3 regions of the Labrenzia sp. C1B70 genome follow, and region 1 is predicted to be linked to each of the others. Evidence: riboswitches for the same ligand, from Rfam matches in the RefSeq annotation. Region 1 holds a riboswitch; each other region holds the start of a gene.
The links. Region 1 has a riboswitch for thiamine pyrophosphate ahead of Q666_RS46905 (ABC transporter permease). Riboswitches for the same ligand answer to the same signal wherever they lie in the genome.

Region 1 (7,616 bases):
AAAGGCAAACAGGCTCGATGAGCCGCTCAAAAGCCTCGTGAACGGTTTTCACAGGCAAGCCCTGCATGCCGGCCTGCTGGCTTTCGAACACCCGGCAAATGGTAAAACCTTGCGCTTTGAGAGCCCTTACCCGGATGATTTCGCAAATCTTTTGTCCGGATTACAAAAATTTTAGGATGCGTTTTCGTTTTCTGACCATGCAATCGACCAATTTGGACCTATATTAGAAGCTTCTGTGTGCCTGTACGGACACTATTGTGCGTCCGCCTTCCCTCAAAAATGGCTTGCTTGCGTATCACTGCGGGGCAGCGGGAGGAAGGGGTCGCAAACTTGACGAAAGGGGGTGCATGTTATGGCCCAGAACGTTCCGACGCTTACAGCAGGGGAAGGCGGTCTCAGCCGGTATCTGGACGAGATCCGCAAGTTTCCAATGCTTCAGCCGCAGGAAGAGTACATGCTCGCCAAGCGCTACAAAGAGCATGAAGACCCTGAAGCTGCAGAACGCCTAGTCAATTCCCATCTACGCCTCGTCGCCAAGATTGCCATGGGTTACCGCGGGTATGGCCTGCCGATCGGAGAAGTCGTTTCCGAAGGCAACGTCGGCCTGATGCAAGCGGTCAAGCGCTTTGAACCGGACAAGGGGTTCCGGCTCGCGACCTATGCCATGTGGTGGATCAAGGCGGCTATCCAGGAATACATCCTGCGCTCATGGTCCCTCGTGAAAATGGGAACCACGGCCAACCAGAAACGCCTGTTCTTCAACCTGCGTCGCCTCAAGGGCAAGATCCAGGCGCTGGACGAAGGCGATCTGAAGCCGCATCAGGTCTCTGAGATTGCCACCAAACTCGGGGTGTCCGAGGAGGAAGTGGTGTCCATGAACCGCCGTCTGGGCGGCGATGCCAGCCTGAATGCGCCCGTGCGCGCGGAAGCTGATGCCGGTGAATGGCAGGACTGGCTTGTCGATGAAAGCGACAGTCAGGAAACCCTGCTTGCCAATCAGGAAGAGCTGGATATGCGTCGCAAGATGCTGAACGACGCGATGGACGTGCTCAACGAGCGTGAACGGCGCATCTTTGAAGCACGTCGCCTGGCCGAAGACCCGATGACGCTGGAAGACCTTTCGGGCGAATTCGGTGTCAGCCGCGAGCGCGTCCGCCAGATCGAGGTTCGCGCTTTCGAAAAGGTTCAAAAAGCCGTGCGCAACAGCGCCCGCACAATGGACCAGCCCGCCGCCTGAGGCACTCGGTCAAAGAGAACCAAAAAAAGCGCCGGAGCTATGCTCCGGCGCTTTTCTTTTGCCTAAGCTGATGTTCAGCGGATTTCGGCTGTGTAGCTCTCCACCGGCACGACCTTGCTGATCAGACCGGCTTCGGCCATGAATTCCGCAAAGCGCTGGTAGCGGCCTTCATCAAGTGCAGCCGGACGCTTGGCGAACCGCGGCAACGTATCGAACCATGCCCGCCTGTTCAGCTCGTCATTGAGGTTCGGATACGCTTCTATGAAGGCATTCCAGGCTTCTTCCGGGTGATTGCTCAGATAGATGGTGGCCGCTTCCACGGCTGCCAGGAACTTGGCGAAGCGTGGATCGTCCGTCTTGTCCTTGTTGACGACATAGATCAGCTCATCAAAGATCGGCACACCGTTTTCTTCCGGGAAGAAAGCCTTGCCGGGTTTGCCTTCGATTTCGAGCTGGGTGAGCTCGAAATTGCGATATGCGCCGATCACCGCATCCACCTGACCGGCAAGCAGAGAGCCTGACAACGCGAAATTGACGTTCACCAGCTCGACATCATCCATGGTCAAACCGGCCGAACGCAGCATCTGGCCCAGCATCGCGTCCTCGAAGCCGGACACGGAAAAGCCGACACTCTTCCCCTTGAGGTCCTTCAGTTCCTGTATCGGGCCGTCCTTGAGCACGATGAGAGAATTGAGGGGTGTTTCCACCAGCGTACCGATCCATTTCAGCGGCAGCTCTTCCTCGATTTGCGCATGAAGCGTCGGCTGATAGGACACCGCGATATCGCCCTGCCCGGCAGCAACCAGTTTCGGCGGCATTGCCGGGTCCGCCGGTTCGATGATCTCAACCTCGAGGCCTTCTGCCTCGAAGAAACCCTTGGTCTGCGCAGTTACCAGCGGCGCGTGATCCGGATTGATGAACCAGTCGAGCAGCAAGGTCAGTTTCTCACTGGCCTGTACCGGCCCCGATGCCAGCAGCCCGGCCGCCAATGCGAGTGACAGGATTTGTTTTTTCATGAGGTCCTCCGTAGAGCGGCAGCTAGGTGAGCGGCTGCCAGGGAACAAGAAGTCGGGTGAGATGGTTCACGGCAAAGCGCATGATCAGCACCATCGCCGCGAGCAGGATCAGGGCGGCGAACATCATGTCCGCCTGCATCCGGTTGCTGCTTTGAAGCATGATGAAGGCAAGGCCTCCTTTTGCCCCGGCCCATTCGCCGATGATCGCCCCCATGGGAGCGAACACCGCGGCCACCCGCAGGCCGGAGGCAAACGCCGGCAAGCCTGACGGCAGGCGAAAGAACCAGAGTTCCTTCAGGCGAGACAGACGATAAAGCCGGGCGAGATCGCACAAACCCGGGTCAAGCCGCTGCAGGCCATCGAAAAACGTCGATGTGACCGTGAAGAAGATGACCAGGATGATGACGACGATCTTGGAGGCCAGCCCGAAACCGAGCCAGAGCACCAGGATCGGCGCGATTGCGAAAACAGGCAGGGCCTGCGTCACCAGAATGGGCGGCATGGCGAACCTTGCAGCAATCGGAAACAGCCACAAAAGAACGGAAAGCAATGCCCCGGCGGCTGCCCCCAGCACAAACCCGAGCACCGTCTCATAGGCGGTGATGCCGGCATGATGCAGAAGGAAGCCTGCGTGTTTGACAAAGGCCGTAAAGACGCGGTCCGGACCCGGCAGGATATAATGCTGGGTGTCGAACACACGGACGATTGCCGCCCAGATAACGACAGTCAGCAGCAGGCCGAGTATGGTCCTGGCAACAGCTTTCGCAAACGCCATCATCCCGCAGTCCCCGCCGCCGTTGGCCAACAGGAACGCATGAAAGCCGATACCGGCATTCGGATGTGCGGCGACCGCAGTGGTCGCAGACAAGTACGCATAGGATCTCCCGTCTTCGGACAAGCCGAAAATGACAATGGAGATCCGGGAATAGGCTAAGGATTCCGTCCCTTCGCCGGCATGACCCGGATCAGGTTCTAAGGGTTCGGCATTACGCCATCTCAGCTCCGGTAACCGGAACACCCCTCGGACCAAGCCGGACCATGCCTTGTGTGACGGAAAAAGGCAAGCCGCCGTGAGGCGGCTTCTTCAGATTTTGAAAGGAGGCAGGTTGGCGCTTAGCCGGCTTGCCAGGACGTGATCGCCTTTTCTACGGCTTCTGCACCGGCGGTTCCCTTTTCCAGGGTCAGGATGCCGCGCTTGCCGTTTTCGTAAAGCATCGGAATGTCGATCCAGCCGCGTTCGCGCAGCAGGGCGAGATTGCGTTGCTGCTCGTTCGGCAAGCTGGAAAGGGCAATCCAGAAAAAGCCCGGGGACACTTTCACGGAAGCGCCGATCAGCGCATCGCCACGAGCTTCTTCCGTAGGCTTCATGACCAGGCCTGGCACGTTGACGACGTCACCTGGAGCGAAGTTTTCCGGGAACTCGTACTTGATCTCGACCAGATGGCTGGCGGGCAAGGAAGTATCGTCATTCGGCTTGATGCGAATGTCGACCTTCACATCCCGCTCGGGGATTTCAATGGAGGCGCTCAGAACCGCGAGAGCCTTGCCGTCCAGATTCGTTTCTTCATCGACACCCCAAACGACAGCGCCTTGCGCAGCCGTTCCGGCACCGCCGGACTCTTCCCCTTCTTCGTAAAGGATAGAGCGCTGCACCGAGGAATCCGCAGCCGTAGCGGACGGAGCCGGTGAAGTTTCGTCCGGCGAAATGGCCGAGAGATTGTCTTCCGGCACCGCAATCGGGCTTTCGGTGGTCGCAGAAGACTGATCGTTTTCTCCGCTCGTCACGATGGACGGCTGGGAAGGTTCGGGCGCAGCGGAAGCTGGTGTATCGACCTGCGGTGTATCGGCCGGCGCAGGCGAATCAGACTGTCCGGTAATCGTCGTCGTGGTTACCGTGCGTGCATCCGGGGCAACCACATCCGTCTCGCCTTCGTTCAACAGGCGGTCGGTGTTTTTCGAAGGCTCTTCACCTTCTCCGGCAGGGGCAGCGGTCGAAGGCTCCGGCGTGGTGTCCGGCTGCGTATCGACAGGCGTTTGCGAAGAAGACGCAACCGGCACGTTGCCGCTATCGGCCGTCTCATCGCCCGCAGGCATCAGGAAATAGGCTCCGGCGCCCAGGAGCACCAGCAACAGGACACCCGCAGCAATGACGATCGGAACGGTGCGGCTGCCGGATGAATCACCGCGCAGCGCATCCGAAGCACTCGGCTTGGCGCGCTTGGAGCGGCTTTTCTTGGAGGCCGACTTGTCCTTCGGCTTGGCTGTTTCCTCGCCTGGATAAACCTGATCGGCGGGATCGGCCGCACCAGCGGTATCTGCAGGCTCGAACAGGCCATCATCTGTCTGTTCCGGCTGCACAGGTCCGCCGAAAGAGGGCTCCTGGCGCACAGGCGCAGCGCCCGGGTCGGCAGCTTCCTTGGCGTGGTGAACAGCCTGGCTGGCCGCGATGCCAAGCGCTTCGGCCTGTGTCAGGGTTTCCTTCAAGGGCGACGGAGCCGGGGTATCCACCACCGGTGCTGCAGTTGTTTCAGGTTCCTGTGGTGCAGGCGCAGGCGCTTCCGGCGCAGCCTCTGCCACCGGCTCAGCCGGAGGCGGTGTCACGGGCGGCGCGGAAACCTGCGGCGCCGGGGGCGGCGTTTCGACCTTCGGAACTGTGGGGCTGAGACCGAGGCTTTCGCGGGCGGCTTCGGCTTCCACCTTGCGAATGGCTTCTTCCAGACGCAGCTGCTCGGCCGTGATCTCGGACGGCGCCAGCGGCGGTTCATAGGCTTTCAGCTGATTGACGATGGCATTGCGCGCACGGCTGTAAACGCTTCTGCGTGCAGCACCATTGTTTTCAGGTAAAGACGCGATCGTTTTCTTCAGAATTGAATAGTAATCAGCCATCTTCCTGCCTACCGGCCGACTGCAAGGATCTGTTCTGCGGGCCCGAGATTTCGTTTCATTCTCAGGCTTATAGCAAGTTTTTCGAAAACCGGTGCTATTTCTTCAATAACTTCGCCGCGACAGAGAACCTCGCAGTACCCTTTTCCTAACACAGATTGTTTGTTCGGCACACACATGGAACGCCGAAAACGAAAGGTGGTTGCGTGCGGTGATTCGCAGCACGCAACCGCAGTCCTTAATAATGTGCTTCTAACGTCACAGATCTCAATCCTGGAAGGGATTCTGCACAAGAATTGTGTCGTCCCGTTCCGGACTTGTCGACAGAAGAGCGACCGGAGCACCGATCAGTTCTTCGACGTGACGCACATATTTGATCGCCTGCGCCGGCAGATCGGCCCAGGTGCGAGCACCTTCGGTCGATTCCTTCCAGCCCGGCAGGCTTTCGTAAATCGGCTTCACGCGCTCCTGGGCACCCTGCGAAGCCGGCAGATAATCGATGCGCTCGCCGTCCAGTTCGTAGCCGATGCAGATCTTGATTTCATCAAGACCGTCCAGAACATCCAGCTTGGTCAGCGCGATGCCGGTGATGCCCGAGGTGCAGACGGTCTGGCGCACCAGCACAGCGTCGAACCACCCGCAGCGGCGGCGGCGGCCGGTAACCGTACCGAATTCATGGCCGCGCGTTCCGAGGAACTCGCCGATCTCATCCTTCAGTTCGGTCGGGAACGGGCCCTCACCGACGCGTGTCGTATAGGCCTTGGTAATACCGAGCACATAGTTGATCGAATTCGGGCCAAGGCCACTGCCTGCCGCAGCCTGGCCGGCGACCGTGTTGGACGACGTCACGAAGGGATAGGTGCCGTGGTCGATGTCGAGCAACGCGCCCTGTGCACCTTCGAAAAGGATACGCTTGCCCTGACGGCGCAGATCGTCCAGCAGGTACCAGACCTTGTCCATGTAGGGCAGGACCTTGTCCGCAACGCTGGCAAGTTCATCGTAGATCGCTTGGGCGGAAACCTCATCCTGGCCAAGACCCCGGCGCAGCGCATTGTGGTGCGTCAGCAAGCGGTCGATCTTGGCTGGCAGAGTGGCAAGGTTCTTCAGGTCCATCAAACGGATAGCGCGGCGGCCAACCTTGTCTTCATACGCCGGTCCGATACCGCGCTTGGTGGTGCCGATGCGCGTTCCGGTGTTGGAATTCTCGCGCAACGCATCAAGCTCGCGGTGCAGAGACAGGATCAGCGTTGCGTTCTCGGCAACACGCAGGCTTTCCGGCGTCACCACGACGCCCTGCTTGCTGAGGCGTTCGACTTCCTCTGCCAGCGCATGCGGATCCAGCACGACGCCGTTGCCGATGACGGACAGCTTGCCTTCGCGTGCAACCCCGGACGGCAGGAGAGACAGCTTGTAGCTGACACCGTCGATGACAAGGGTATGACCGGCATTGTGCCCGCCCTGGAACCTTACGATGACATCGGCTTGTTCCGACAACCAGTCGACAATCTTGCCTTTGCCTTCGTCACCCCATTGCGAACCGACAACAACCACATTCGCCATCTAGACTTTGCTCTCCTGAAGCAGCTTCCGCACCATCCGAAACTTGTCCGGGGTGCCAACACGACAAGCCCCGGCAACCGGACCGGGGCAAACGGCGCGGACTATAGACAGGTTTCCATGCTCATGCGAGTCTCCGCAGGGAGATTGAGAGCCAAAAGCAGGTTTTTTTGCCAGCTCTCCTGATCGGCCCGGTCACCCCTGTGACAATTGACCAGTCATGACGTGCACCTGAACGAACTTTTCCCGGATTAGACTGCATTTGCGGCAATGTCGCGACGGCAGATTATTTAGCTGGCGGTTCACCTGCATCCGGCTTGTCGTTGCGCGCAAGCCTGAAAATCATCGGCGACGTGCGCAACAGCCAGACAAAGCGATGCCGCTTGCTTGCAGGAACAGCGTCCCGGCTGACGATCCGTGCGAAGATGAACACCACGAGCGACAGGTGCAGTGTGGCGGTATAGAGGAAGAAGGCCGAGGGGCCGAATTGCTCCATAACCAGTGAGGCAATGAACGGCCCCGCCATGGCGCCCACGCCATAGGCAAGCGTGAGCCCTGCCACCACATCGATGAATTGCCCCGGCTCGGCGTTGTCGTTGGCATGGGCCGCACAAAGCGAATAGAGCGGCAGGGCAAATCCGCCAAACAGGAAGACGCCTGCAAAAAGCTCCAGCCGGGTCGAAGACCCCGATATAAAGAGACAGGCCAGCCCGGCACCGACGGTAAAGACGCCGAGCACGACACGCCGGTCGAGCCGGTCGGACAGCCAGCCTGCGGGATACTGGAAGATTGCCCCGGCAAAGACCCAGATCGCGATGAACGCGGCAACCGTTTCAAGCCCCAGTCCAATTCCTTCCGCATAAACCGGGCCAACCATGCGGAACGCACCGTTGGTAAGGCCGATGGTGAAGACGGCGACAAGG
Region 2 (7,616 bases), on a different contig from region 1:
GCGCTGAAGGACGGAGCAGGGGTCAGCGAGCTGATCGACATGCCGGCAACCCCGCTTCGCGTGTGGGAAGCCATCCAGGCAGCAAAATAACGGAAACTGAAAAAGGCGCCCTTTCGAGGCGCCTTTTATCTTTCAGGCAGCAAGTTGACACCGGTAAAGCCCGGTTCTCAAGATTGTGTCTGTGGTTTCTTTTAAATAAACGTATGAATTATCCGGTTCTTGCCGCAATCTTGCGGTTCATCGGTGCGTGGCGCGAATCCTTCCGCTTCAAGAAATAGGATCCTCCCGTTGTTTCAGTCCTTCTTTCCCAAGCCCAAACTTTTCTTCCTGTCTGCCTTCCTCTGGTCACTCGCCGCAATCCTTGCCTGGTACGGGTTTGCTGAAGGACTGACAGAAACACTGGGCTTCGGCACGCCGCCACAGGGTGAGCAACCACCCATCGGGCTGCCCTATTTCGTCACACCTGATTTTCTTTGGTTCTATATCTATTACGGCATCTGCACGCTGCTCTTCGGCGGTTTCTGGTGGATGTTCTCTCGCGACCACCGCTGGCAGATCTGGTCGATCTGGGGCTCGTCCCTGATCATTTTCATGACCTACTACAGCGTTCAGGTGTCAGTCGCGATCAACAACTGGCGCAGACCGTTCTTCGATACGCTGCAAAACGCGCTCAATGGAGAGGAAAGCGGTGTCACCGCAGCAGACTTCTACAACCTGATGCTGATCTTCGCGCAGATTACATCGGTCTGGGTCATTCTCTATATCTTCACGCGCTTCTTCGTCAGCCACTACGTCTTCCGCTGGCGCACGGCGATGAACGACTACTACGTCGAAAAGTGGTCGAATGTGCGCCACATCGAAGGTGCCTCGCAGCGTATTCAGGAAGACACGATGCGCTTTGCTTCCATCATGGAAGGGCTTGGCGTTGCATTCATCGACTCGATCATGACACTGATTGCCTTCTTGCCGGTGCTGTTTGCGCTTTCAAGTCATGTCTCGTCCCTGCCGATCGTAGGCGAAATTCCGGCGCCATTGTTCACCGCGGCAATCATCTGGTCGCTGTTTGGGACGGTTTTGCTCGGCCTTGTCGGAATCAAGCTGCCCGGACTGGAGTTCCACAACCAGCGCGTTGAGGCAGCCTACCGTAAGGAACTTGTGTACGGGGAAGATCATGAAGATCGCGCCAATCCGGCGACCTTGCGCGAGCTGTTCGGTTTTGTCCGTCAAAACTATTTCCGGCTCTACTTCCACTATCTCTATTTTAACCTGGCCCGCGGCATTTACCTTCAGTCGGACAACATCTTCTCCTATTTCATCCTCATTCCGACGATTGTGGTGGGCAAGATCACCTTTGGTATCGTGCAGCAAATCCTGACGGCCTTCAGCCAGGTGTCCTCGTCCTTCCAGTTCCTGGTGAATTCCTGGACGACGATCATCGAGCTCCTGTCCATCTACAAACGTCTGAAAGGCTTTGAGGTCTCCATTGCCGAGCGGGAGCTCGCGGTTGCCGGCGGCACCACTCCTGAACCGGGGGCGCAAGCTTAAGGTCAGGTCTGCGCAAGACGTTCAAGCCAGTTTTCTGTCCCGGCGGTTCCGCGGTCCGACGCACCGCCCGTGGCTTCATGAAGAGCGCCGGGCCTGGAAGTTGTCATGGCGTTCTTGAGCCAGAAGTCCCGTTTCTCCGGACCTCCGGCGCCCACCGGGATGACCCGGCAGGCACCTCTTATCGGAATATCGCTGAAAGTGGCCTCCACCATGGTGTTCTTCGTCATGGCAACGGCCCTCAAGATCGCCGCCGAGACGGTGCCGATCGGTGAGCTTGTGTTCGCACGGAATTTCTTCGGGCTGTTTCCGGTGCTGATCATGGTGGCGATGCGCCGGGAGCTGGGGCTCGCCTTTAGAACGGCCAACCCGCTGGGACATCTTACCCGGGCGTCCGTCGGCCTGACGGCGATGGTTTGCGGCTTTACCGCGTTGTCTCTGCTGCCCTTGCCGGATGCGACGGCGATCGGATTTGCATCGCCGCTCTTCGTGGTGGTGCTGGCGTTTCTGCTCCTTGGCGAAAAGGTGCGGGTCTATCGCTGGAGCGCAGTCGGTGTCGGCTTTGTCGGCATTCTGGTTGTGCTGTCACCGCATCTGGGTGACGCGGAGTTGGATAGCAACTCGATGATCGGGGCCTTGATCGGCCTGACAGGAGCCGGCTTTGCCGCGCTCGCCATGATCACCGTGCGCAAATTGTGCGAGACGGAGCGCACGTCCACGATCGTTACCTGGTTTGCGGGCATGTCGTCCGTATTGTCGCTGCTCACGCTGCCGCTGGGCTTTCTGCTGCCGGGTCAGGCCTGGATCATTCCGGACCTGCCCACGGCAGGTCTGCTTCTGCTGATCGGCCTTGCGGGTGGTGTCGGCCAGATCCTGTTGACGCAGAGCTACCGGTTCGCGGATGCCTCCACCATTGCCCCGTTCGACTATGTCAACATGCTGTGGGCGATCATTGTCGGTTGGGTGGTGTTCAGCGAAACGCCATTGCCAGCAGTGGTGCTGGGGGCGCTGATCGTGATTGCCGCCGGTATTTTCGTCATCTACCGCGAGCACAAGCTCGGGCTGGACCGGACAAAGGCACGCCGGGCGTCATCGCCCTCGCGTTCGTAGGGGGAGACAAGAGGGCAGGTCCCGCTGTCTTCCCCCGTCATTCCGGACTAGCACTGCAGTGCTGTGCGCAGATCCGGAATCCAGCACTTATTTCGCGCCTTAGGCGCGGCATTAGACAAAGAGAGAAGAGTTCGCTTTGCTCACGCTGATGCGCTGGATCCCGGATCGGCGCGCAGCTTTACTGCGCTTGTCCGGAATGACGGCGAATGCGGGTGGCTTCCGAAATCGGCCCTACTGCGACTTGTATTCGAACCGCTCAACAGCGCTCTTGGTGCCGTCCTTGAAGATCAGCTGCACGCTGATCGACTGGGCCGACCCCAGGGGCAGCTCCAGATAGGGCTTGTCCTTCAGAACGACATTCTGGTTGTCCGGGTCACAGGCTTCCAGTTGCCATTCCTGCTCAATCGGGTCGTCGTTTAATCCGTAGAAGACATAGTCGATGCCGCACTTCCAGGATTCCAGGTGCGTGAAATAGATCAGCTCCTGGCCCTGCCAGTCGCGGAATGACACCCAGTTGGCCTTGGTCAGGTCCAGGATCTGCTTGATCTGCTCCGGCGGCATGCCTTGCGCGGACGCGGTCGAGCCGATCGGAGCAAGAGCGAGGGGCAGGCAAAGGGCGGCGATTTTAATGAGTTTCATGGAAATTTCCGGGTCTGAGTTCAGAAGGCCTTGAAGGTAATGATGGTTTTGGTGTCCTGAATGCCGTCGATCGGGTGGACCTTCTCGTTCACGAAGTGGCCAATGTCCGAACCGTCGTCGACATAGAATTTCACCAGAAGATCGTAGTCGCCGGAGGTGGAGTAGACTTCGGACGCAATTTCCGCATCGGCGATCGCATTGGCGACCTGGTAGGTCTTGCCCAACTGGCATTTGATCATCACGAAAAACGGTACCATGGGGCGCTCCGGGCAGTTGGTGTTTGAAGGGGGTGAACGTGTCACCTGAACCATCAGCCGGGCTGTTCGGTCAGCCAAACATGCCGGGCAACAGATTCACGAAAGCAGACTAGGACATCGCCTATCTCCTCCCGCCAGTCAATTGCCGAGTAGCCGCTCTGCACAAGCCGGGTCTTGCAATCGCACGGCCGGCTTGTTAGCAGTGCAATCATCTCATGGGGGTGCCCGGCCATCCTGGACCGGGCTGAGAGGCGGCCTGCCAACTCCTTGAACCTGATCCGGCTGATACCGGCGGAGGGATTTGAGATCATGATGCACACACCACTCCCTTCAACACGTCCTTTCCGGAATACCGGCAACGGGCTTTCTGTCGCAGGAGAGCCGTCATGAGCCTTTCCGTTGCTGCTTCCACGCAGGCCCTGAGCGCCGAACAGGTCTTCACCCTTCTGGAAAGGGTGCGGCAGAAAACGCCGCGCGTTCACGCCATCACAAACGCGGTCGCCCAGAGTTTCACCGCCAATGTGTTGCTTGCGCTCGGCGCGGTTCCTTCCATGACCATCGCGCGGGAGGAAGTTGCGGCCTTTGCCGGCGGGGCTGATGCACTGCTGGTGAACCTCGGCACCCTTGACGAGGAACGCCGTGCGGCCATTCCGCTAGCAATCGAAGCTGCCAGGACTGCCGGACGTCCGGTTTGTGTCGATCCGGTTTTCGTGAACCGGTCTCCCGTGCGCTGCGCCTATGCGCGCGATCTGCTGGGCCTCAAGCCGGATCTGGTGCGGCTCAATCCGGAAGAACTCAACGCTCTCCTGCCGGAGCGGGCAGATGCCGATGCATTGATCGAGGCCGGAACGGTTTTTGCGGTCACTGGCCCGGAAGACAGGGTCGAGAGCCGTGGCGAGGATTTCCTGCTGCGCAACGGCGATCCACTGATGTCACGCGTGACGGCCACCGGCTGTGCCGGCGGTGCTGTTCTGGCGGCGTTCCTGAGCATCGAAAAGGACAGGGCGCTTGCAGCTGCTTGCGGACTGTCCGTCTTCAACATTGCCGGCGAAATCGCGGCCAGCCGGTCAGGCGGGCCAGGCAGTTTGGTGCCGGAGTTGCTCGACGCACTCTATTGCCTGACTGACCGCGACATTGAAGCCCGTCTCAAGACCGGCTGACGCAGGCTTTTCGGCATCTACTCCCAGGAGGTTCCCATGACCGCAATTGCGGTAACCATTGCAGGATCGGATTCCGGCGGCGGAGCCGGCATTCAGGCTGATCTCAAGACCTTTTCCGCAAACGGCGTCTTTGGTGCCAGTGTTATTGCAGCCCTGACGGCGCAGAATACGCTTGGTGTCAGCGCCATCCATGATGTGCCGCCGGAGTTCGTGCGGGCCCAGATGACGGCCGTCTTTTCGGACCTTGCCGTCAAGGCGACAAAGATCGGCATGCTGTCGCGTGTCGATACGATCGAGGTGGTAGCTGAAGGGCTTCGGACACATGAGACAGGCCCGGTTGTGCTTGACCCGGTGATGGTGGCTGCCTCCGGTGACCCGTTGCTTGCCGACAGTGCGGTCGACACGCTGATTGCCTTGCTGCTGCCGCTGGCCGATATTGTTACCCCGAACCTGCATGAAGCTGCCCGCATGTTGCAGGGCGACGTTGCCGCGGACGAAACGCAAATGCAGGCGCAGGCAGAACGTCTGCTCGGTCTTGGAGCCAATGCGGTTCTGCTCAAGGGCGGGCACGGGTCTGGCGCGAATAGCGCTGATCTGCTTCTGGATCGCAACGGCAATGCGGTCTGGCTCAGGTCAGAGCGGATCAACACCGACAACACGCATGGCACCGGTTGCACCCTGTCATCCGCGATTGCCTCGGGTCTTGCCAAGGGGCAGGAGATGGAAGCGGCCGTCAGGTCCGCCAAGTCCTATATTCAGGCCGCCATCGCCGCTGCCGACACGCTTCACATTGGCAGTGGTCACGGGCCAGTCCATCATTTCCACGCGTTCTGGAGCAAGTGAGATGACCGATCAGCCAAAGACAGAAACCGGACGGATCAGCCGTCGCGGACTTCTGGGGGCTTCCGCCGCCGCCGGTGCAAGCGCGTTGGCCGCCCCGGCGGTGGCGCAGGAGCAGGCGACGCTGGAATGGAAGATGGTCACGTCCTGGCCAAAGAACCTGCCGGGGCCCGGGGTCACGGCGCAGCGCATTGCCGACAGGATCGAGCTGATGTCCGGTGGTCGCCTGCGCGTTCGGCTTTATGCTGCAGGGGAACTGGTGCCGGCTCTGGGCGTGTTCGAGGCGGTCTCGGCGGGGACGGCGCAGATGGCGCACACGGCCTCGTTTTTCTGGCAGGGCAAGATCCCGGCTTCGGTCTATTTCACCGCGATCCCTTTCGGTTTGCTGCCGCATGAGCATATCACCTGGATTGAGCAGGGGGGCGGCCAGGCGCTTTGGGACGAACTTTATGCCCCGTTCGGACTAAGGCCCGTAATGGCCGGCAACACCGGCGTCCAGATGGGGGGCTGGTTCAAGCGCGAAATCAACACTCTTGACGATCTCAAGGGACTGAAGATCCGCATGCCGGGCCTTGGCGGCGAAGTGATGCATCGGCTTGGGGCGACGCCTGTCAGCCTGCCACCTGCAGAGTTGTTCCAGGCGTTGGACAGCGGCGTGCTGGATGCGACGGAATTCCTGGGTCCCTGGTCGGACAGGGCAATGGGGTTCCAGAAAGCAGCCAAGTCCTACTACACGCCGGGGTTCCATGAACCCAACGGCACCGGTGAAGCGCTGTTCAACAAGGTGGCGCTGGAAGGTCTGCCGGAAGACCTTGGCGCCATCGTTCTGGAGGCCTGCAAGGCAGAAAACGGCCGCTCGCTTGCAGAAAGCGATTGGGAGAATGCAGGCGCACTGAAGCTCCTGCAGGAAGAGGACGGCGTTACCGTCCGTCCTTATCCGGACGACGTTCTGGATGCTTTGCGGGAGACTTCGGCAGTCGTGCTGTCCGAGTTCGCGAGCAAGGATGCGCTTAGCCAGAGGATCTACGACAGTCATATGGCTGCGCGGGCACGCCTTGCCCCCTGGAGTGACGTTGCCATGCGCCGCTTCCTCGAAGCTCGCGACAGCTAGGCTTGCCGCTTGAGGCTGCAAACAAGGAATGGAGTGCGGTCCTGGACCATCTCTTTCTGCGAGCCGGTGCAACCGACCGGTTCGCAGCTTGCAACCTGCCTTGCCGGAAAAGCTGTAATTGGCCGGACAGTGGCGCGTCGCCTGCTGACAAACTTCCTGACAAAAATTCAATTTCGAAAGGAAAGGCTACCGCGCAACGGTGTGCCGACGCGATTTCCGTTAGGAAAGGTGATTGGCGTTTTTACCAAGGAATATCAAGGAACTTGTCCTACAAAAGATCCACATTCCGTCACGAAACCTGTGGCAAAGCCGCAACGATTCACCGTTAAATTACGTTATCGGAAACTGACATTTCGGGTGCCTGTTTTTTAGGCAAATGTCTGAAAGTGTGTCGGTGCGATGACGAAGAGACTCTGAACCTGTCGTTTTTGAAGTGTTTTGAATGTCTACGCAGCAATACCTACCAGAAAAGCCGCGCATTTCGCATTGCAGCATGAAAAAACGACCGCATAACTGACGTAAATATTCAGTTGAAACGGACGGCATTCTCCTAAAACCCTGTCTCAGGTTGTCATCAAGCATCCGGTGGCTAGGGGATGGGAGGAAACTCAATGCCGTGGGTAAACAAGAAATCAGTTCTACTTGCTTCTACAGCTGTAGCTCTATCAATGGTTGCAGGTTCTGCGTTCGCAGGTGGGTTCGCACTTAGAGAGCAGAGTGCCTATTATCAAGGAATGTCTTTCGCGGGGAACGGAACGACGGGTGAGTCCATCTCCTCGATGTTCTGGAACCCGGCAACGCTGATTGGTGCGGGCAAAGGGCTTACGATTGAATCGCACAGTTCTTTCATCATGCCTGAGTCCGATATCGACGGAACCTTTACGCCCGGAGCACTGACAACCGTCAATGGTGCGACCAGCAGCACAGCGGGCAGCGGCGACATTGCATCGGATGCCT
Region 3 (7,616 bases), on a different contig from region 1:
GCAAGACGGCTGACATAAGCCTCGTAGACGGCAGTTGCCACCACGTCGCCGGAACGTTTCAGTGCCATGATCTCATGGCCTTTCAGCAGCGTTCCGGTCCTGTCCTTGTAGTCAAGCTGAAAACCCGTTCCCGAACACCAGCGATCGATGGCGCCCTTGTGGCCGATCCAGCTGTCGGGACCCGGATACTCCTCCGGCTTTAGCCAGGGCACGGTGATCGCTCCCCATTCGCCACCGATGCCGTTGGCACCAAGATGGGCTTTCGCGTCGATGGCGATGCCCGAGCCGCTGCCTGTGCCGATGATGATAGCGTGAACGATATGCGCTCCAGCACCTGCGCCATCGGTCGCTTCGGAAACAGCGAGACAGTTTGCGTCATTTTGGATACGAACCGGGCGGCCAAGGACCCTCTGCAGGTCCTGGTCCAGGGGCTTGCCGTTCATCCAGGTGGAATTGGCGTTCTTGACCAGGCCTGTCTTGGGGGAAAGCGAACCGGGAATTCCAAGACCGAGCGTTCCCGTCTGTCCAGTTGCCTTTTCGGCCGCCTCGACCAGAAAACGGACTGCTTCCAGACAACCTTCATAGTCGTCCCTGGGTGTGTCGACCCGTTGCCGGAACAGTTCCTCGCCCTCGTTGGAAAGAGCGATGATTTCGATCTTGGTTCCACCCCAGTCAATTCCCAGCCGCATTTTCAGTCCATCCGTCTTGGCAGTTCGAAGGCAGCTGTCTGGCCGTCTTCAAGTTCGCTTGTTTGTTTTCCGTAGGTTTTGAATTTTTTCAAGATTACGGTCATTTCCTCCGCATCCAGTATCACAGGTTCACCCAGGATCAGGGCTGATAGATACTGGTCTGCCAGATCTTCCACGCCTTCCGCGGTTGACAGCGCCTTCTGCAAGGTTGCTCCACCGGCGATCTGCCCATGATTTGCAAGCAGGCAGGCGTTTCTGTCGCCAAGTGCTGAAATCATTGCCTCGGACAATCCGCGGGTGCCGAAGGTGGCGTAATGGGCGCATTCGATACGGTCGCCACCGGCAAGCGCCACCATATAGTGAAATGCAGGAATACCGCGCCGGTGACAGGACAGGGCGGTCGCGCGAGGACTATGGCAATGCACCACCGCGCCGCAATCCGGCTTCGCCAGATAGAAGTCAAGATGCATCCGCCATTCGGAAGACGGTAGTGTCTCGCCGCGGTAGCAGCCCTCCCAGTCCAGCGCGACAATCTTGTCTTCAGTCAGATTTTCGTAAGGCGTTCCCGACGGCGTCACCAAAAAACCGGATTCGGTGCGTGCACTGACATTTCCTGACGTGCCCTTGGTCAGTCCGAGACGAGGCAAGGCGCGGGCTGTCTCGATGATCGCACGGCGCAGGTCAGGTGTGTCACCTGGAAAGGTGGGCATTCGGGGCCTCTTTGGTTCTGGTTCGGGTGCGAGCGTTACGTTTGGCTGCGCGACCGTGGAAGCGGCGCTTACATGACAGGTATCCGGTTGCCTTTTCAAGGTATTGGTTTGATAAATCCCGTGCCCTTGACCACTCGGTTGAGGATCGCGGTGTTAAGGGACTGAATGGCAGGTTTCGCAGACAAGCTCAGGCATTTGCTTGGATCGGCTGCAATGTCGGCAGACCGGACGGGCAGGGGAGCGCAATCCAGGTCGAGGCCGGGGCACCGTTCCAAGGGCCCGCGCTGGGCCGAGCCGGACATGGAAACTCTGTCTGAAGGAGGCGAGCCCAGGAGGCCCGGCCTGCCAACCCGCGCGTCCAGATCTCGTAAACGTGCTCAGGTGACGCCGTACTACATCTGGGGAACCCTGGCGTTGCTGGCTGCCGGTTTCGCCGTTGGCGGCCTGTTCCTGCACCTTGCCGGGCAAGGGAGTGAGGAAAGCGTTGCAACCGCCCCCTTGATGCCTGATCCGCTTTCTTCCCTGCAGTCTCCGGCCAAGCAGGTGCTGCTGGCTCCCGAACCGGAACTGTCCGCGGAGCTGAAACGCAGCTTCCTGGGTCAGCCGGATCAGCTATGCGACGAATTACGGTCTCTGGGGCTCGGAAATCCTGGCTGGAGCCGGGCACCTTTCAGTGAAGGCCGCTGGCAATGTGCATCCGACCTGGTGCCCTTGACCACACCCAGCGTCGACTACGGTTCGACAACTCTTTTCTTTCTGCTGCGCGGCCCATCGGAAAAAAGCATCGATTATCTGCGGCTGAAGCTGGTGGTGGAAGATCCGCGCCAGATGCAGATCGGCCTTGATGCGGTCTGGCTGGTGATCGACGCCCTGTCGCTTCGGTATGGCTGGACGGTTCCGGAAGTGTTTCGCGAGGCGGTTTCCGGGTTCAGGCAACTGGAGACGACCCACAGAGGCGTGCGGCTGTCGGTTTCGCCGGAAGATCCAAATCTGACGGGTGACCCGCTGGCAAGCCAACGGCTCAACATCATTCTGGACTTTGGCGAGCCGGACCTTATCCGGCCCGCCGACAGGTTTGAAAAAGCACCGCCACTGGAAAGCGGCTGGAGTGTCAGGGCCCCGGACGGTCAGGCAAGGGAATAAACTCTTCCGCATCGCCGGGTACCGTATCGAAACGGCCAAGACGCCAATCTTCCTTGGCCTGCTCGATGCGCTCTTTCGATGAAGACACGAAGTTCCACCAGATATAACGCCGGCCGTCCATCGGTTCGCCGCCAAGCACTACGAAACGGGCCGGCACGGGAGACGTGTTTTCGATCACCAGATGATCACCCGGTTTGAACACCAGCAGCTGGGCTGGATCGAAATTCTGGCCGGCGATGGTGATCTGGCCCGAGACCGTGTAAAGGCCGCGCTCTTCCCACCCGGCATCCAGCGGGATCTTCGCTCCCGGTTCCAGCGTGATATCGGCATAGAACATGTCGGACGCTGTCTTCACCGGTGCCTTGTGGCCATAAAGCTCGCCCGCGATAAGTTTGACTGAAGCGCCCTTATCGGCAAATTCCGGCTGTTCTTCTGTGCCGTGGTGCTGGAAGGTCGGGTCGGTCTCTTCCAGGTGTTTGGGCAGGGCCACCCAGCTCTGCAGGCCGAACAGGGGACGTTTTTCCTGCAGGCGTTCCGGCCTCTCACGTTCGGAATGCACGATGCCCTTGCCGGCGCTCATCCAGTTCAGAGCACCGGGGGCAATTGCAATCTCCGTTCCAAGGCTGTCACGATGATACATCTCTCCTTCGAAGAGATAGGTAACTGTCGCCAACCCGATGTGAGGATGCGGGCGCACGTCGATACCGCCACCGACCAAAAGCTCTGCCGGGCCCATCTGGTCGAAGAAGATGAAAGGGCCAACCATCCGCCGCCTGGCAGACGGCAAGGCACGTCTTACCGAAAATCCACCGAGGTCGGATGTCCGCGGTACGATGATCGTTTCAATCGGGTCACAGCTTGCAGCATTTCCCGGTACGGGATCAGGGCAATTCAACCAGCTCATCTGCCTCTCCATCAAAGAACATTCTGTCTTGCAAACTAGATAGGGCCAGCGAAGCCGAAGTGTCCATTGAACAGTCTGTTTCGGGTTTTCATCCCCTGCACAATCTGTATAACGACCGGCCCTTCCTTGCTTTTGTTTGGTGCGACATGAAACGCGTGATGATCGTTGGCGGCCCGGGCTCGGGCAAAAGCACGCTTGCCGTTGCCCTTGGGCGGAAAACCGGATTGCCGGTCTATCATATGGACAAGATCCACTACCGCTCCGGTTGGAACGAGCGGACGCGGGAAGAGAAAGACCGGCTGACGCATGAGGTCCATCTGAAGGATGTGTGGATCTTCGAGGGCGGTCATTCAAGCACCTATGCGGAACGTATCGAACGTGCCGACACTTTCATCTGGCTCGATGTCCCGGTAACGCGCCGCATATTTCGAGTGCTGAAACGGTCGGTGAAATACAATGGGCAAAGCCGTCCGGATCTGGCCGAGGGCTGCCCGGAGCAGTTCAACTGGCAAACTGTTGAATTCCTGAGGTTCATCTGGCGAACGAGACACTCCGCCAGAGCCAAGCTGGAGCACATCTACCGCGAACCTCCGGACCATCTGAAAGTCTATCGGTTCAACCCCCTTGCCGAAATCGACGATTTTCTGGCGCGCCCCTGGCAACAAGGATGAAGGCTCATCCTGTCTCTTGACAGGTGCGCCTGACGGGCGGCACAACAGGGGTTCACCCGGGGTGCCTCCAGAAGAGGCTGAGATACTGCTGGCGCACTTGCGCAGTGCAGGGACCCGACGAACCTGATCCAGGTCATGCTGGCGAAGGGAAGGTGTTCTCGGCCAACTGCGTTCGCCACGGCAATGCTCCAACCCGGCCACCTTTCCAAGCCGAATGTCCGAAATGCGGGACCTTTTCCGGTTCTTGCGGAGATCCGTTGAATGCAAGCGGGCTATCAGACATTCCGTGATGTCGAACGACTGACGTCCACCCTGGCAGGAGAGGAGGAATGAAGGTCGGTATCAAAGGGGCGGGTGTCGCCGGTCTGGCACTGGCACATGAGCTTGTCTCGCGCGGTGTGCGGGTGGAGCTGCTGGAAAAACACAAGGATCTCACCGCCAGTGCCTCCTGGCTCGCAGGCGGCATGTTGGCGCCATGGTGTGAGCGGGAAGGTGCCGAGGAAGATGTTCTGCGGCTCGGGCAAGCCTCCATTGGCTGGTGGAGCAAGGTTCTGCCGGGGCAGGTCCGGCACAATGGCACGCTGGTTGTTGCCGCGCCGCGCGATACCGGCGAGTTAAGTCGCTTTGCTTCTCGAACCAGCGGCTTTGCCTGGCTTGAAGCTGACGCGCTGGGCGCACTCGAGCCGGACCTCGCAGGCCGATTTGCAAAGGGGCTTCATTTTGCCGGAGAAGCCCATCTCGATCCGCGGCGGGCCCTCACGGCATTGCGGGCAAAGGTGTCTGAAAGCGGTGCAAAGGTGAGGTTAGAGGCGCAGCACTTCACCGCGGCGACCGATCTTGTCGCCGATTGTACCGGCATGGCCTCGCCGGATCCGCATTTGCGTCCCGTACGCGGTGAAATGCTGATCCTCCACGCGCCGGATGTCTCGCTTTCGCGGCCGGTGCGTTTTCTGCACCCGCGCATCCCGGTCTATGTGGTGCCTCGTGACAACGGTGTCTTCATGGTCGGGGCAACCATGATCGAAAGCGGTGACCAGGGAGCGGTCAGTGTTCGGTCCACCATGGAACTTCTAAATGCCGCCTACAGCCTGCATCCGGGATTTGCCGAGGCAAAGATCATCGAAACCGGGGTGGGCCTTCGCCCGGCATATCCGAACAATCTTCCTCGTCTCACGTTTACCGGCAACACGTTGTCAATGAACGGATTCTACCGGCACGGCTTCCTGCTTGCTCCGCATTTTGCCATGGAGGCGGCAGGCAGGATCGTGCAACACCTTCAGGAGATGTCCCTTGAAGCTAACCATTAACGGCGAACCTCAGGAAGTTGTCAGCGCGACGCTGGCTGCGCTTCTGGACGAACTTGCCTATGACCATGAGTTTCTTGCAACGGCACGCAACGGCGATCTGGTTTGTGCTGAAGAACGAACCGATTGCTTCCTTCAAGCTGGCGACCGTATCGAGATCCTGTCGCCGATGCAGGGAGGATGACGCCCATGTTTGAAGTTTATGGCGAAAGCGTTGCGTCGCGTTTCCTGCTTGGAACTGCCCAGTACCCATCACCCCAAATTCTGTCGGACGCGGTGAAGGTATCCGGGGCTGAAATTCTGACGGTGTCCCTTCGGCGCGAAACGGCAGGAAGTGGCGGAGGCGGCCGGTTCTGGGACCTGATCCGGGAACTGAACGTCAAGGTGCTGCCCAACACTGCGGGATGTCATTCGGTGAAGGAAGCCGTCACCACCGCAAAAATGGCACGCGACCTTTTTGGAACCGACTGGATCAAGCTGGAAGTGATCGGTCATCACGACAGCCTGCAGCCGGATGTCTTTGGCCTAGTTGAAGCCGCACGTATCCTGAGCGATGACGGCTTCAAGGTGTTTCCCTATACGACGGACGATATTGTCGTCGGCGAACGGTTGCTTGAGGCGGGGTGCCAGGTGTTGATGCCCTGGTGTGCGCCAATCGGTTCGGCGAAAGGGCCGGTCAATCCGGATGCCCTTCGTGCCTATCGCAGTCACTTCAAAGGCATCCCACTTGTTGTGGATGCCGGTCTTGGCAGACCGTCCCATGCGACCGCTGTTCTGGAACTCGGTTTCGATGCGGTGCTGCTGAATACGGCTGTGGCAAAGGCCGGAGACCCTGTCGCAATGGCCAAGGCCTTTGCAGTTGCAATTGAGGCCGGTCGCCTGGCCTATGAAGCCCAACCCCTGGAACCTCGCGACATGGCGGTTCCTTCTACCCCGGTTCTCGGAATGGCGGTGTTTGAATGAAGCTCGATCCCTTTTACCTCATCGTCGACAGTTCCGACTGGATCGAGCGGCTGGTTCCGCTTGGCGTCAAACTGGTTCAACTACGCATCAAGGACGCGAGCGACGAAGTCCTGCGCAAGGAAATCGCAGCATCCAAGAGCGCTTGCGAGAAGCACGGCTGCCAACTTGTCGTGAACGACTATTGGCAGCTCGCGATTGAGCTGGACTGCGACTTTGTCCACCTTGGTCAGGAAGACCTTGCTGACGCCGATGTCGGTGCCATTCGCAAGGCGGGGCTGAAACTTGGCGTTTCGACCCATGACGGTGAGGAACTGGAAACCGCTCTTTCTGTCGAGCCCGACTATGTCGCGCTGGGGCCTGTCTATCCAACGATCCTGAAAGAAATGAAATGGGCGCCCCAAGGCGTTGAAAAGGTTGGTCGGTGGAAGCGGCAGATCGGCGAATTGCCGCTTGTTGCTATCGGTGGCCTCAATCCGGAGCGTCTGCCGGGTGTGTTCGAGAACGGTGCAGATATCGCAGCCGTTGTCACCGACATCACCCGGAATGCCGACCCGGAAGCGCGCACCAGGGAATGGATAATGGCGACAGATCCCTGGCGGTAGGTTGGGTGCGTTTCGCCTTCGGCCTGGCTAAACGAATATCGCCTTGTCGCGCGCGACTTGATCGCGCAGAAAATCCTGTGCCGCGGCGACATGGCGGAGAGGGCGCGAACTTTCATGTGTCACCATCCAGTAGGCCCGGTGAAGCTTTATCTCCGGGAGAACGGCGATCAGGTCGGTATTATCGCGCGCGATAAAATCGTGAAGTATGCCGATACCGGCGCCGGACCTGACTGCTTCGGTCTGGCCGAGTGCGGAGGCGATTTCAAATCGTGCGGTCCAGTCTTTCAGGATCTCGGTGCCGTAGTTCAGCGATGGCGAATAGAGCAGGTCTTCCACGTAGCCAATAAGATCGTGGTCGATCAGATTGCTTGCGGAGGCAGGTGTTCCCCGGCTTTCCAGATAGGTTTTTGACGCATAAAGGCCGAGCGAATAGTCGACGAGCTTGCCGGCAACCAGCCTGCCTGTTTCCGGCCTGTCTATTGTCACGGCGATATCAGCTTCACGGCGGGAGAGCGAGAAGGAGCGGGGTACGGGAACGAGCTGCACCGTCAGTCCTGGATGTTTTTCCGTGAGCTTGCCAAGCCGGGGCGCAAGATACGCGACACCGAAACCATCGGGCGCACCGATGCG

Region 2: another riboswitch for thiamine pyrophosphate. It lies ahead of Q666_RS50795 (hydroxyethylthiazole kinase); the one in region 1 lies ahead of Q666_RS46905 (ABC transporter permease).
Region 3: another riboswitch for thiamine pyrophosphate. It lies ahead of thiO (glycine oxidase ThiO); the one in region 1 lies ahead of Q666_RS46905 (ABC transporter permease).

The regions. Positions count from the first base shown of each region.
Region 1 covers NZ_AXCE01000010.1:220,219-227,834, reverse strand. The annotation lists gene Q666_RS46920 (RluA family pseudouridine synthase) at 1-175, shown strand, start outside; gene rpoH (RNA polymerase sigma factor RpoH) at 353-1,237, shown strand; gene Q666_RS46910 (ABC transporter substrate-binding protein) at 1,312-2,253, opposite strand; gene Q666_RS46905 (ABC transporter permease) at 2,276-3,121, opposite strand; TPP riboswitch at 3,179-3,285, opposite strand; gene Q666_RS46900 (hypothetical protein) at 3,367-5,139, opposite strand; gene Q666_RS46895 (adenylosuccinate synthase) at 5,404-6,696, opposite strand; gene Q666_RS46890 (MFS transporter) at 6,980-7,616, opposite strand, start outside.
Region 2 covers NZ_AXCE01000012.1:542,053-549,668, reverse strand. The annotation lists gene Q666_RS50820 (xanthine dehydrogenase family protein molybdopterin-binding subunit) at 1-90, shown strand, start outside; gene sbmA (peptide antibiotic transporter SbmA) at 289-1,545, shown strand; gene Q666_RS50810 (DMT family transporter) at 1,651-2,652, shown strand; gene Q666_RS50805 (hypothetical protein) at 2,884-3,291, opposite strand; gene Q666_RS50800 (Lrp/AsnC ligand binding domain-containing protein) at 3,312-3,548, opposite strand; TPP riboswitch at 3,756-3,866, shown strand; gene Q666_RS50795 (hydroxyethylthiazole kinase) at 3,935-4,708, shown strand; gene thiD (bifunctional hydroxymethylpyrimidine kinase/phosphomethylpyrimidine kinase) at 4,745-5,551, shown strand; gene Q666_RS50785 (TRAP transporter substrate-binding protein) at 5,553-6,659, shown strand; gene Q666_RS65940 (hypothetical protein) at 6,693-7,031, shown strand; gene Q666_RS50780 (OmpP1/FadL family transporter) at 7,256-7,616, shown strand, end outside.
Region 3 covers NZ_AXCE01000006.1:341,441-349,056, forward strand. The annotation lists gene Q666_RS43280 (ROK family protein) at 1-689, opposite strand, end outside; gene Q666_RS43285 (class II aldolase/adducin family protein) at 692-1,399, opposite strand; gene Q666_RS43290 (DUF6030 family protein) at 1,700-2,542, shown strand; gene Q666_RS43295 (pirin family protein) at 2,511-3,446, opposite strand; gene Q666_RS43300 (DNA topology modulation protein FlaR) at 3,593-4,117, shown strand; TPP riboswitch at 4,165-4,285, shown strand; gene thiO (glycine oxidase ThiO) at 4,447-5,424, shown strand; gene thiS (sulfur carrier protein ThiS) at 5,408-5,605, shown strand; gene Q666_RS43315 (thiazole synthase) at 5,611-6,384, shown strand; gene Q666_RS43320 (thiamine phosphate synthase) at 6,381-6,986, shown strand; gene Q666_RS43325 (LysR family transcriptional regulator) at 7,014-7,616, opposite strand, start outside.